DNA from 3 places in the Mesorhizobium sp. AR10 genome. Region 2 is predicted to be linked to each of the others. Evidence: riboswitches for the same ligand, from Rfam matches in the RefSeq annotation. Region 2 holds a riboswitch; each other region holds the start of a gene.
What was found. Region 2 has a riboswitch for cobalamin ahead of LHFGNBLO_RS20035 (DUF1636 family protein). Riboswitches for the same ligand answer to the same signal wherever they lie in the genome.

Region 1: another riboswitch for cobalamin. It lies ahead of LHFGNBLO_RS26615 (DUF1636 family protein); the one in region 2 lies ahead of LHFGNBLO_RS20035 (DUF1636 family protein).
Region 3: another riboswitch for cobalamin. It lies ahead of metE (5-methyltetrahydropteroyltriglutamate--homocysteine S-methyltransferase); the one in region 2 lies ahead of LHFGNBLO_RS20035 (DUF1636 family protein).

What each region holds. Positions count from the first base shown of each region.
Region 1 covers NZ_CP080524.1:4,753,990-4,757,936, reverse strand. Annotated here, with positions in the region: gene LHFGNBLO_RS26620 (efflux RND transporter periplasmic adaptor subunit) at 1-1,047, opposite strand, end outside; cobalamin riboswitch at 1,458-1,665, shown strand; gene LHFGNBLO_RS26615 (DUF1636 family protein) at 1,689-2,150, shown strand; gene LHFGNBLO_RS26610 (ABC transporter ATP-binding protein) at 2,147-2,935, shown strand; gene LHFGNBLO_RS26605 (ABC transporter substrate-binding protein) at 2,968-3,915, shown strand; gene LHFGNBLO_RS26600 (FecCD family ABC transporter permease) at 3,946-3,947, shown strand, end outside.
Region 2 covers NZ_CP080524.1:3,423,975-3,427,921, reverse strand. Annotated here, with positions in the region: gene LHFGNBLO_RS20050 (NuoB/complex I 20 kDa subunit family protein) at 1-22, opposite strand, end outside; gene LHFGNBLO_RS20045 (NADH-quinone oxidoreductase subunit A) at 13-378, opposite strand; gene LHFGNBLO_RS20040 (winged helix-turn-helix domain-containing protein) at 710-1,909, shown strand; cobalamin riboswitch at 1,939-2,144, shown strand; gene LHFGNBLO_RS20035 (DUF1636 family protein) at 2,183-2,611, shown strand; gene cobW (cobalamin biosynthesis protein CobW) at 2,614-3,651, shown strand; gene LHFGNBLO_RS20025 (cobaltochelatase subunit CobN) at 3,671-3,947, shown strand, end outside.
Region 3 covers NZ_CP080523.1:574,834-578,780, reverse strand. Annotated here, with positions in the region: partial or broken gene metK (methionine adenosyltransferase) at 1-577, shown strand, start outside; partial or broken gene LHFGNBLO_RS02720 (adenosine kinase) at 657-1,643, shown strand; cobalamin riboswitch at 2,047-2,246, shown strand; partial or broken gene metE (5-methyltetrahydropteroyltriglutamate--homocysteine S-methyltransferase) at 2,340-3,947, shown strand, end outside.

The DNA.
Region 1 (3,947 bases), 1.3 Mb from region 2:
AAGGCCGTCGCTGACAATGACGCGGTCGGTCTCGTAGCGGGCAATGACGACAGGCTTGAGTTCCAGGGTCGAGGACGCGGCCACCACCCAGACGGCAGGCTTGCCGTCCTTGTCGAAAAGCGCGCTTCCCGGCAGGACCACGACAGGGGCGGTCATCGTGTTGACGCGGCCGGCGACGCTGCTGCCGAAGCGCATTTCGTCCGGCGCGCTGCGCAGCGCGACCTTGACCTGGAACGTGCGCGTCGCGGCGTCGGCCATCGGCGAGACCTCGCGAATGATGCCGATTGTCGCGATCGCTGGATTGCTCAGCAGGGAGACCTTGATTTCAAGGGGCTGCCTTGCATCCCCGCCATTGGAGAAGGCTGCTTCGGCGATGGCGAAGACGGCGTCGCGGGCAGCAGGGTCGGCGACCCGCACCACCATCTGCCCGGCATTGACGACCTGGCCGGCTTCAGCGCCGGTCGCCGTCACCACGCCGTCGAAATCGGCATGCAGCTCGGTATAGGCGAGCTGGTCCTTGGCCATTTCGAAGCCGATCCTTGCCGAGTCCAGCTTTGCTTCGGCCGAACGCAGGCTCTTCAGCGTCGCATCGTAGTTGGCCCGTGTCGCAAAGCCCTTGGCGAGAAGGGCTCCGATGCGGGCCTCGGCCGCACTTGCTTCGACGAGCACTGCCTGCGCGGCGGCGACGTCGGCCTCGGCGCTGCGCAGCCGGTTGCGATAGTCCTGGTCTTCGATGCGGGCGATCACCTCACCCTTGCGGACCGACTGGCCGACTTCTGCCATGCGCTGCACCAGCTTGCCGGACAGCCGGAACCCGAGGTCGCTTTCGCGCTGCGGCCGGACTTCGCCGATGGCGATGCGCTCATCGGCCTGCGGCGCAGGTTTCACTGCCATGGCCCTGACAAGCTTGGCTTCGGGCACGTCCGGTTCGACCGCCGCGGCCTCGCCCTTTGCGCCATACCAGACGACCGCTGCGGCGCAGGCAAGTGCAGCCACGGATGCGGCGACGAGACGATGCTTTCCTCGCCTGTGGTGGAAGAGTGTCATGTTGTCTCCATAACCAATGTTGCGGCCTGCGCCGGGGAAGGGCGTAGCAGCCGAAGATCCCGTTGGCTGGAGAAGAACCGGGCGCTTGATATGCGATTGCAAGGAGCGTTGTCCGTTCTCAGAGACCAGCACCCTTCCTCACCAGCACGATCTTATTGGACTCTCAGGCGCGTGAAATCCCGATCGGATTCTGAAAATTTTCCGATGCTTTTGGCGCCCGACCGCCAACGCGCCGGCCTGTCGACGCGCCTGGAAGTGGGCATCGAGGGAAATTGAAGCTGGAACATTGGCCGCTGGTGTTGACAGCATGCGACGGCACTTGATACGTTATGTTATTACATAATCATGTCGAAGCGAACCGAAGCCTGCAAGCTCGATCAAAAAATCATTGCGACGCAGTCGGGTGAAATCTAGGGTGGAAAAATGATGGTCCCCGAGTCGAAAGGCGAGGGGTGAAAAGGGAACACGGTGAGACCCGCTTCGGGTCGAGGCCGTGGCTGCCCCCGCAACTGTAAGCGGCGAGCAAAATCCGAAAAGCCACTGGCCGGCAAGGCTGGGAAGGCAGGATGGCGCAAAGACCCGCGAGCCAGGAGACCTGCCATCAGCATGAGTTGACCGGACGGGGTGTGCCGGGAGGAGACGTGGATTTCGGTCTTGTCGGCCGATTTGCCAGGGCATCCTTCCGTCGCCAGTTTTGGAAAGTGACGGAAAAGTTGGACGCCTCAAAGGCACTCCATCGCATCATTGTGTGCACGCTTTGCCGCGATCTCGTGACCGGGGTCAGGTCAGGCGAAGAGCTGTGCGCCGATTTGGCGGCCCGGCTCTCGGCGCCTGACGAGAGCGCTCCGGACTATGCGGTCGAAGCCATCGACTGCATGGCGGGCTGCGCGCGGCCGCTGACCGTCGCCTTCCAGGCGGATGGCAAAGCCTCCTATCTCTTCGGCTCCATCGACGCCGGGGTCGATGCCGCCGATCTCATCGAATTTGCGAAGCTCTACCGCTCGCTTGCTGACGGCTGGTGCAACTCCGGACAGCGTCCGGCTGGACTGGCGGGCAAGACACTGGCGCGCATCCCGGGCAATCCGTCGGGGAGCAAGCGATGACCGCGCGCCTTCTCGAAGCACGCGAACTGACTGTGACGGCGAATGGCCAGCACCTGGTCCATGCGGTCAGCCTTTCGGTGGCGGCGGGCGATCGCCTTGCCATCATCGGCCCCAATGGCGCCGGCAAGACGACGCTGCTGCGCATGCTGTCCGGCGCGCTGCAGCCAAGCACAGGCGAGGTGCGGTTTCTCGGCCGCCGCCTGGACAGGATTTCGACCGCCGAGCGCGCGCTGCACATCGCCGTCGTCGGCCAGACCGATCAGCCTGACCCGCGGCTTGCCGTGATCGACTATGTCGAGCTCGGCCGGGTCCCGCATGCCGGCCTGCGCCGCAGGCACGAGGACCGCGACATTGTCGTCGACGCGCTTCGCAGAACCGGCCTGCTGCCGCTGCTTGGCCGCACCGTCGGCTCGCTGTCCGGCGGCGAGCGCCAGCGCGCCCAGCTGGCGCGCGCCATCGCCCAGCAGCCGAGAATCCTGTTCCTCGACGAGCCGACCAACCATCTCGATCCGCGCGCCCGCAGCGAGCTTCTTGAACTGGTGGCCGGGTTCGGCATGACGGTGATTGCGGTGCTGCATGATCTGTCGCTGGTGGCGCCATTTGCCACCCGGGTCGCGGTGATGAGCCGGGCCCGCCTGCACGCGCTTGCCGCACCGAACGAGGCGCTGACCCAGCAGCTGATCCGCGAGATTTTCGGCGTCGACGTATTGCGGCTGCGCCATCCGACTGAAGACCGCGAACTCACGATCTTCGACATTCCAAACCGCACCTCGTCGCCATCCTGATCAATAACTCGTTCAACAAAGGAGCACCGCCCGTGAAACGCCTCGCCCTGTCTCTTGCCTTCTCATTGCTGGCTTCGACCGCCTTCGCCTTCCCGGTCACCGTCGACAGTTGCGGCACGCCGCTGACCTTCGATGCGGCGCCAAAGCGCGCCGTCATCCACGATTTGAACATGGCCGAGATGGCCTTTGCGCTGAAGCTGCAGCCGTCGATCGTCGGTCTGACCGGCATCACCGGCTGGTACAAGGTCGGTCCCGAATTCAAGGCCGAGCAGGGCTCCATCCCGGAACTGGCGCCAAAGTACCCGACGCTCGAAAACCTCGTCGCGGTAGAGCCCGATTTCTTCTTCGCCGGCTGGTACTACGGCATGAAGCCCGGCGGCGAGGTGACACCCGACACGCTGGCCCCGCACGGCATCAAGACGCTGGTACTGACGGAAAGCTGCGTCCATCTCGACAAGGACCGCCCCGCCGCCTCGATGGACCTGCTCTATGGCGACGTCGAAAAACTGGGCAAGATCTTCGGCAAGGAAGGCCAAGCCGAAAAGCTCGTCTCGGGCTGGAAAACGCAACTGGCCGACATCACGGCCAAGGTCGGCGAACACAAGGGAACGCGGGTGTTTCTCTACGATTCCGGCGAAGACAAGCCGTTCACCGCCGGCAAATTCGCCATCCCGAGTGCCATGATAACGGCTGCCGGCGGCGACAATATCATGGCCGACATGGACACCAGCTGGGGCAACACGGATTGGGAAACGGTGGCTTCCCGCAATCCGCAATTCCTGATCCTGCTCGATTACCAGGATGGCGGTGGCTACAAGAAGCTGCTCGATTTCCTTAAAGTCCATCCGGCGATGAAGGAGACCGATGCGGTCAAGAACGAGCGCTTCGTCGCGTTGCGCTATGCCGAGCTGACGCCAGGACCTGCCAATATCGAGGCGATCGGCAAGATCGCCAGGGCGATGCACCCGGAAGCCTTCTGAGCTTTGCAGCACAAGGCATTCGGATTTTTCAT
Region 2 (3,947 bases):
CGGAACTGTCGCTCAATCCCATTCCAGCGCTCCTTTTTTCCATTCATAGGCAAAGCCGATGGTCAGCACCGCCAGGAACACCATCATCGACCAGAAACCGAGCATGCCGATCTTCGAGAAGGACACCGCCCACGGAAACAGGAAGGCCACTTCCAGATCGAAGATGATGAACAGGATCGACACCAGATAGAAGCGGATGTCGAACTTCATGCGGGCATCATCGAACGAGTTGAAGCCGCACTCATAGGCGGAAAGCTTTTCCGGGTCGGGATTGCGGTAGGCTACCAGGAACGGGGCCACAAGCAGCGCAAGGCCAACGACCAGCGCCACGCCGATGAACAGGACGATGGGCAGATACGAAGTCAAAAGTGCGCTCATGCAGCAGCTTTCCGTTGGCGGCCAATCCACTCTGATTACAGCAACGAACCCTAATGCGGAAGCGTGACAGATTAACCGCTGAACCGTTTTAAGTGCCTATGCTGCAACGCGGCGAGGGTTAGCGCAGCGCTTTCGGCGAAGCAAGTCAAACCTTGTTCAAAAGACGGTGCTGGACGGCACATCAAGAGAAACTGGTCCGTTCCGCTCCTGTTTGATTTCCTTCACTTTTTACTCCACTTTTCTCTCCTGACATGGTTCCCGCCAAAACCCTGCTAGCATGACGCGGAATCACTGGCTCCATTTGTCCGAAAATCATCAGAGTTCCGTCTGCATGAAGGAAAAAATCTCGCTCGCCATGGCCCGCCGCATCGCGCTTGCGGCCCAGGGTTTTAGTGATGCCCGCCCAACGGGTACGCCTGACCGGCGGCATCTTGGCCGTGTGCTGGCCCGCACCGGCTTGCTGCAGATCGATTCCGTCAGTGCCGTGGTGCGCGCGCACTATATGCCGCTTTACTCGCGCCTTGGCCCCTACCCGCTCTCGCTGCTCGACAATGCCGCCGTGACCCGCAAGCGCACGGTCTTCGAATACTGGGCGCACGAGGCGTCCTTCCTGCCGGTCGAGACCTGGCCGCTGATGCGCTGGCGCATGCAGCGGGCCGAGCGCGGTGACGAGATGTATCTCGGCCTTGCCAAGTGGGGGCGCGACCACGCCGCCTATATCGAAGAGATCTACCGCGAGGTCGTCGATCGCGGCCCGATCGCCGCTTCCGCGCTCGAAGGCCAGAAAGGCTCAGGCGGCTGGTGGGGCTGGAGCCATGCCAAGCATGCCTTCGAATGGCTGTTCTGGGCCGGACGCATCACCACGGCCCAACGCCGGGGCTTCGAACGATTCTATGATCTGCCCGAGCGTGTGCTGCCACAAGTGATCCTCGACCTGCCGGTTCCCGTCGCCGAGGACGCGCATCGCGAATTGCTGCGCATCTCGGCCCGCGCCCATGGCGTGGCGACAGCGAGCGACCTGCGCGATTATTTCCGCCTGTCGCCGGCTGATATGAAGGGCCGCCTTGAGGAACTGGTCGAGACCGGCGAGCTTTTGCCGGTGCGCGTCGAGGGTTGGGACAAGCAGGCCTATCTGCACAAGGATGCGCGCTTTCCGCGCAGGATCGAGGCGCGCGCCCTGCTTGCCCCGTTCGATCCGGTCGTTTTCGAGCGGACGCGCACGGAAAACCTGTTCAAATTCCGCTACCGCATCGAGATCTACACCCCGGCCGAAAAGCGCCAGTACGGCTATTATGTGCTGCCGTTCCTGCTCGGCGACAGGATCGTCGCGCGCGTCGACCTCAAGGCCGACCGGCCAGCCAGCGTGCTGCGCGTCCACGCCGCCTACGCCGAGACCGGCGCGCCTTCAGAAACCGCCGCTCAGCTCTTCGAGGAACTGAAGCTGATGCAGAGCTGGCTCGGGCTTGAACGCATGGAGGTGACGCCTGCCGGAGATCTTGGGCAGCCCCTCGCCGACATCGCCGTGTCGTAACCATGCGTTGACACGCCTGCACCCACAAGCCTAAATCCGGTCCAGACGGTCTCTTCTCTTCAATGGGAGGAGCCAAGAGGGAATGCGGTGCGGGATCTCGGTCTCAAATCCGCGGCTGTCCCCGCAACTGTAAGCGAAGAGCCTTGGCCGAAAACCACTGGGATGTTCCCGGGAAGGCGGCACCCAAGGCGATGACCCGCGAGCCAGGAGACCTGCCGTCTAGGACAAAAAGAATCCGATCGCCTGGCGGGTTTTCCGGGCAAGGAGCCTGATTTGGAACGCGACAGCAGTTTTTCGGCTGAGACAGCGGACGCTTTGTCCGGCGACAGCGATGCCTTGGCCGGTGTCACCGTCATCGTCTGCGCCTCCTGCCGCGACGAGACCGGCTCCGACGCCCATCCCCGTGCCGGCGAACTGCTCGCGCAGGACACACGCCGCGCCGTTTCCGGCGACAATATCCGCATCCGCAGCGTCGAATGCCTTGGCAACTGCAAACGCCGGCTGAGCGCTGCGATCCTGCGCGACGGCTGCTGGAGCTATGTCTTCGGCGACCTGACCGCGACAAGCGGCGCCGACCTCGTCACCGCCGCAAAGCTCTTCGCCACCTCGACCGACGGCCTCATTCCATGGCGCGGCCGTCCCGAATCCCTGAAGCGCGGCCTCGTTGCCCGCATCCCTCCCCTCGACACGCTGAAGGACTGACCATGCCCGCTTCCGTTTCCCGCGTTCCCTGCACCGTCGTCACCGGCTTTCTCGGCGCCGGCAAGACGACGCTGATCCGCCATCTGCTTGAGAACGCCAAGGGCAAGCGGCTGGCCATCATCGTCAACGAATTCGGCGACATCGGCATCGACGGCGAGATCCTCAAGGGGTGCGGCATCGACACCTGCCCCGAGGAAAACATCGTCGAACTGGCCAATGGCTGCATCTGCTGCACCGTCGCCGACGATTTCGTCCCGGCGCTGGACCAGATCCTGTCGCTGACGCCGAGGGTCGACCACATCCTGATCGAAACCTCCGGCCTGGCACTGCCCAAGCCGCTGGTCCAGGCCTTCCAGTGGCCGTCGGTCAAGAGCCGGGTGACAGTCGACGGCGTCATCGCCGTGGTCGACGGACCGGCGCTGGCCGAAGGCCGCGTCGCCAACGACATGGACGCCCTGCAGGCGCAGCGTGCCAAGGACGACACACTCGACCATGACGATCCGGTCGAGGAAGTGTTCGAGGACCAGATCGCCTGCGCCGACCTGATCATCCTGTCGAAGAGCGACCTGATGGACGCAACCGGCACGGCCCGCGCCAATGCCATCATCAATGAGCACTCCGCCCGCGCCGTGAGGATCGTGCCGACTTCGCATGGCAAGGTCGATCCCTCCGTACTGCTTGGGCTCGGTCTCGCCGTCGAGGACGACATCGAGAACCGCAAGTCCCATCATGACGGCGCGTTCGACCACGAGCATGACGACTTCGACACGTTCATCGTCGACATTCCCTCGATCGCCAATCCGGACGAGCTGGCAAAGCGCGTCGCCACCGCAGCCGAAGAAGAAAACGTGTTGCGCGTCAAGGGTTTCATCGATGTCGGCGGCAAGCCGATGCGGCTTTTGCTGCAGGCCGTCGGCCCGCGCGTCAATCACTACTACGACCGCGCCTGGACCGCCGACGACGACCGCCGCTCGCGCCTCGTCGTCATCGGCCTGAAGGGGCTGAACCGCCCGGCGATCGAGCGTATACTCGCCGGCTGATTTTCAGACACGAGCCGCGATGCACATCCTCACCACCACATCCGCCTCGCTCGACGATCTCGCCGAGCCTGTCGATCTCAGGCAGACGCCGGCGGATATCGTGGCGCTGTCCTTCACCGACAGCGATCTGGCCGGACTGGCTGCGGCGTGGAAAGCCGATGCGGCGCGCCTGCCCTCCATGCGGCTGGCAGCACTTCGCGATCTGCGCCATCCGATGTCCGTCGACCTCTGGATCGACAGCGTCGCCCAACACGCCAAGGTCATTCTCGTCCGCATCCTCGGCGGCTACGACTGGT
Region 3 (3,947 bases), on a different replicon from region 2:
GGTCACACAAGAAACAGTCCGGGAAGGCGTCATTGAGGAGATCATTAAGCCGGTCTTGCCGCCCCACTTGGACACGACGGGGATCAGGATCTTGGTCAATCCAACTGGGCGGTTCGTAGTCGGTGGGCCGCACGGTGACTGCGGCCTCAATGGACGCAAGATCATCGTCGATTCCTATGGTGGGATGGGGCGTCACGGCGGCGGAGCCTTTTCGGGCAAGGACCCGTCCAAGGTTGACCGCTCGGCCGCCTACGCGGCCCGGTATGTCGCGAAGAATGTCGTGGCTAGCGGACTTGCGGAGGTCTGCGAGGTTCAGCTTGCCTACGCGATCGGTGTGGCCGCTCCGGTGTCTGTCCTGGTCAACACGTTCGGGACCGCGAAGATCGTGGAAGAAAGGATCGAGCGGCTCATTCTTGAGCTGTTCGATCTCAGACCGAAGGGCATTATCAAGATGCTTGATCTCTTGCGCCCGATATACCGCAAGACCGCTACGTACGGGCACTTCGGCCGCGAAGAACCTGAGTTCACCTGGGAGAGGACGGACAGAGCGGACGACTTGCGGCGCGAGGCGGGACTCGCCGGCGCGCAAGGGCCGACGCCGGATCGATCGCCATGCGGAAAGTCCATTCCAAGCGGACCGTTGAGCGGAGACATTGATGCCGGATTATGACGTGCTTTGCATCGGCAATGCCATTGTCGACATCATCGCCCAGTGCGACGAGGAATTCCTCGAGACCAACGGCATCATCAAGGGCGCGATGAACCTCATCGACACCCGGCGCGCCGAATTGCTCTACAGCCGCATGGGCCCGGCGATCGAGGCGTCCGGCGGCAGCGCCGGCAACACGGCGGCCGGCGTCGCCTCCTTCGGCGGCCGCGCCGCCTTCTTCGGCAAGGTTTCGAACGATGCGCTGGGCGATATCTACGCGCACGACATCCATGCGCAGGGCGTCGCCTTCGACACCAGGCCGCTCAAGGGCGAGCCGCCGACGGCGCGCTCGATGATCTTCGTCACCCCCGACGGCGAACGCTCGATGAACACCTATCTCGGCGCCTGCGTCGAGCTCGGGCCGGAGGATGTCGAGGCCGACAAGGCCTCTGGCGCCAAGGTCACCTATTTCGAGGGCTATCTGTGGGACCCGCCGCGCGCCAAGGAAGCGATCCGGCAGACGGCGAAACTGGCGCACGCGGCCGGCCGCGAAGTGTCCATGACACTTTCGGATTCGTTCTGCGTCGACCGCTACCGCGACGAGTTCCTCGACCTGATGCGCTCCGGCACCGTCGACATCGTTTTCGCCAACAGCCACGAGATCAAGTCGCTCTACCAGACATCGTCGTTCGACGAGGCGCTGGCGCAGATCCGCAAGGATTGCCGGATTGCCGCCGTGACCCGCTCGGAAAAAGGCTCGGTCATCGTGCGCGGCGACGAGACCGTGGTTATCCAGGCGACCGCGATCAGGGAACTGGTCGACACGACAGGCGCCGGCGACCTCTATGCCGCCGGTTTCCTGCATGGCTACACGCAAGGCCGCGACCTCAAGACCTGCGGCGACCTTGGCTCACTGGCGGCTGGATTGGTGATCCAGCAGATCGGCCCGCGCCCGCGCCAGAACCTGCGCCGCGAGGCTGAACAGGCGGGGTTGCGTCAGGCGGACATCTCGAGGAGTAGCTGCTCACCTCCCCCTTATGCAGGCGGTCCAGGCGAGGGCGGATAAATCAAAATGTCGCACGCGCATCCGCCGGTTTTCCGCTGTGTTTCAAGTTGCCGAAATTCAGAACTTTGACGACACCTGCCGGTAGCAGTCCAGGATCTTGATCATCACGACGCCGACGCCTGCCGCAAGTCGCTCAAGAGCCGGGATCATGTGATTGGCTGATTTGCCGGCCCCTTATCGGCATCCACGCCTGCCGGGGAGCGCCTGGAAGGCAACAGCTGACGATAACGATCCAAGCGATTTTGGGCAACATTGCCCACAAGTCAAAGACGCAATCACATAACCACATAAACATTTCTTTATGCGGTATTGACAAGAGAGTAGACTACTGTGATTATCTGCGTGTCGTGGTTCTCCGTACGGCACTGCCGCAGCGGAGCTAAGAGGGAAGCCGGTGCGATGCCGGCGCTGCCCCCGCAACTGTTAGCGGCGAGCCCACCGCCCAATGTCACTGAGGCAAAAAGCCTCGGGAAGACGGGAAGAGGTTATGACCCGCGAGCCAGGAGACCTGCCACGGCGAGCAACGTCCACGGGCGGGGTGTCTCGATGGTCGCGGTCAGCCCGGCGTTCGTGCCGGCCTGCTAGCGCCTTCCTTGTCCCCACGCCCGACCATCGGGGTATGACATGACCATCACTCAGCAGATTCCTGTAGCAACGCTCGGTATGCCGCGTATCGGTCGCAGGCGAGAACTGAAATTCGCGCTTGAAAGCTACTGGTCCGGAAAATCTTCCGCTGCCGACCTTCTGACGACGGCGAAGGCCCTCCGTGCCGCCAGTTGGAGGGAGCAGCAAGATCGCGGCGTATCAAAAATCCCGTCGAACGACTTCTCACTCTACGACCATGTGCTCGACACCGCGGCCATGGTCGGTGCCGTGCCATCCCGCTACGGTTGGAAGGGCGGCGAGGTCCCACTCGACATCTACTTCGCGAAAGACCGCGGGTTGTGGACATGCCGGCCACGAGCATGCGGCTCAGGGGCACCGCTTAACCGCGATGGAAATGACCAAATGGTTCGACACTAACTATCACTTCATGGTGCCGGAGCTGACCGACGATCAGACCTTCGCCCTCTTGTCTGCGAAACCGGTCGACCACTTCCTCGAAGCCAAAGCCCTCGATATTCACACACGCCCAGTCATCCTTGGACCGGTCACCTTCCTCAAGCTGGCAAAATCACCTGCCGAAGGTTTCAATCCGATAGCGCTCCTGCCGCGGCTGCTGCCTGTATACGAGCAACTCCTGCGCAGGCTAAAGCTCTCGGGAGCCGACTGGGTGCAGATTGATGAGCCAGCGCTTGTGCTCGATCTTAACCCGAACGAACGAGCTGCGTTCGAGTTCGCCTACGGCCAGCTGTCGAAAGCCGCGCCCGAGTTGAAGATCATGCTGGCTACCTATTTCGGACCGCTGGGAGACAACCTCGAGACCGCGATTTCTCTGCCCGTGGCGGGCCTGCATCTCGATCTCGTGCGCGCTCCCGAGCAGTTGGAGACGGTAGGTCGGCTCACACCGAAGGATCTGGTGCTCTCGCTTGGCTTGATCGACGGCCGCAACGTCTGGCGCGCGAACCTGCCTGCGATTCTCGACCGCATCAAGCCGATCGTCGCAGGCTGGCCCCTGGACCGTGTCGAGATCGCGCCTTCCTGCTCGATGCTTCATGTGCCGATCGACCTGCGGATGGAGACCGCGCTCGATGTGGACGTCAGATCCTGGCTGGCATTCGCGGCCCAGAAGATCGATGAGCTGGTCGTGCTGGCCCAGGCCTTGTCGGAAGGCAGGGAGGCCGCAGCAGGCGCATTGAAAGCTTCTGCCGAGGCGGCCGCCGCGCGCGCAACGTCCACAAAGGTCCATGATCCGCTCGTTGAGGGACGGATCATCAGCATCGACGACGCCATGAAGCAACGAAAGAGCGCATTTGCCCAGCGTTCCAGAGTCCAGGCTGGCACGCTCGGCCTGCCGCCATTCCCAACGACGACCATCGGGTCCTTCCCGCAGACGCCGGAGGTGCGCAAGGCGCGCTCCGCTCATGCGAAGGGCTTGCTGAGCTATGTCGATTACGAGACCTTCCTGAAGAAGGAGACCGAGGCTGCTATCCGTTGGCAGGAGGAGATCGGCCTGGACGTGCTGGTGCACGGTGAGTTCGAACGAAACGACATGGTGCAGCATTTCGGCGAGCAGCTGTCTGGCCTCGCCTTCACCCAGCATGGCTGGGTGCAAAGCTATGGCTCCCGCTA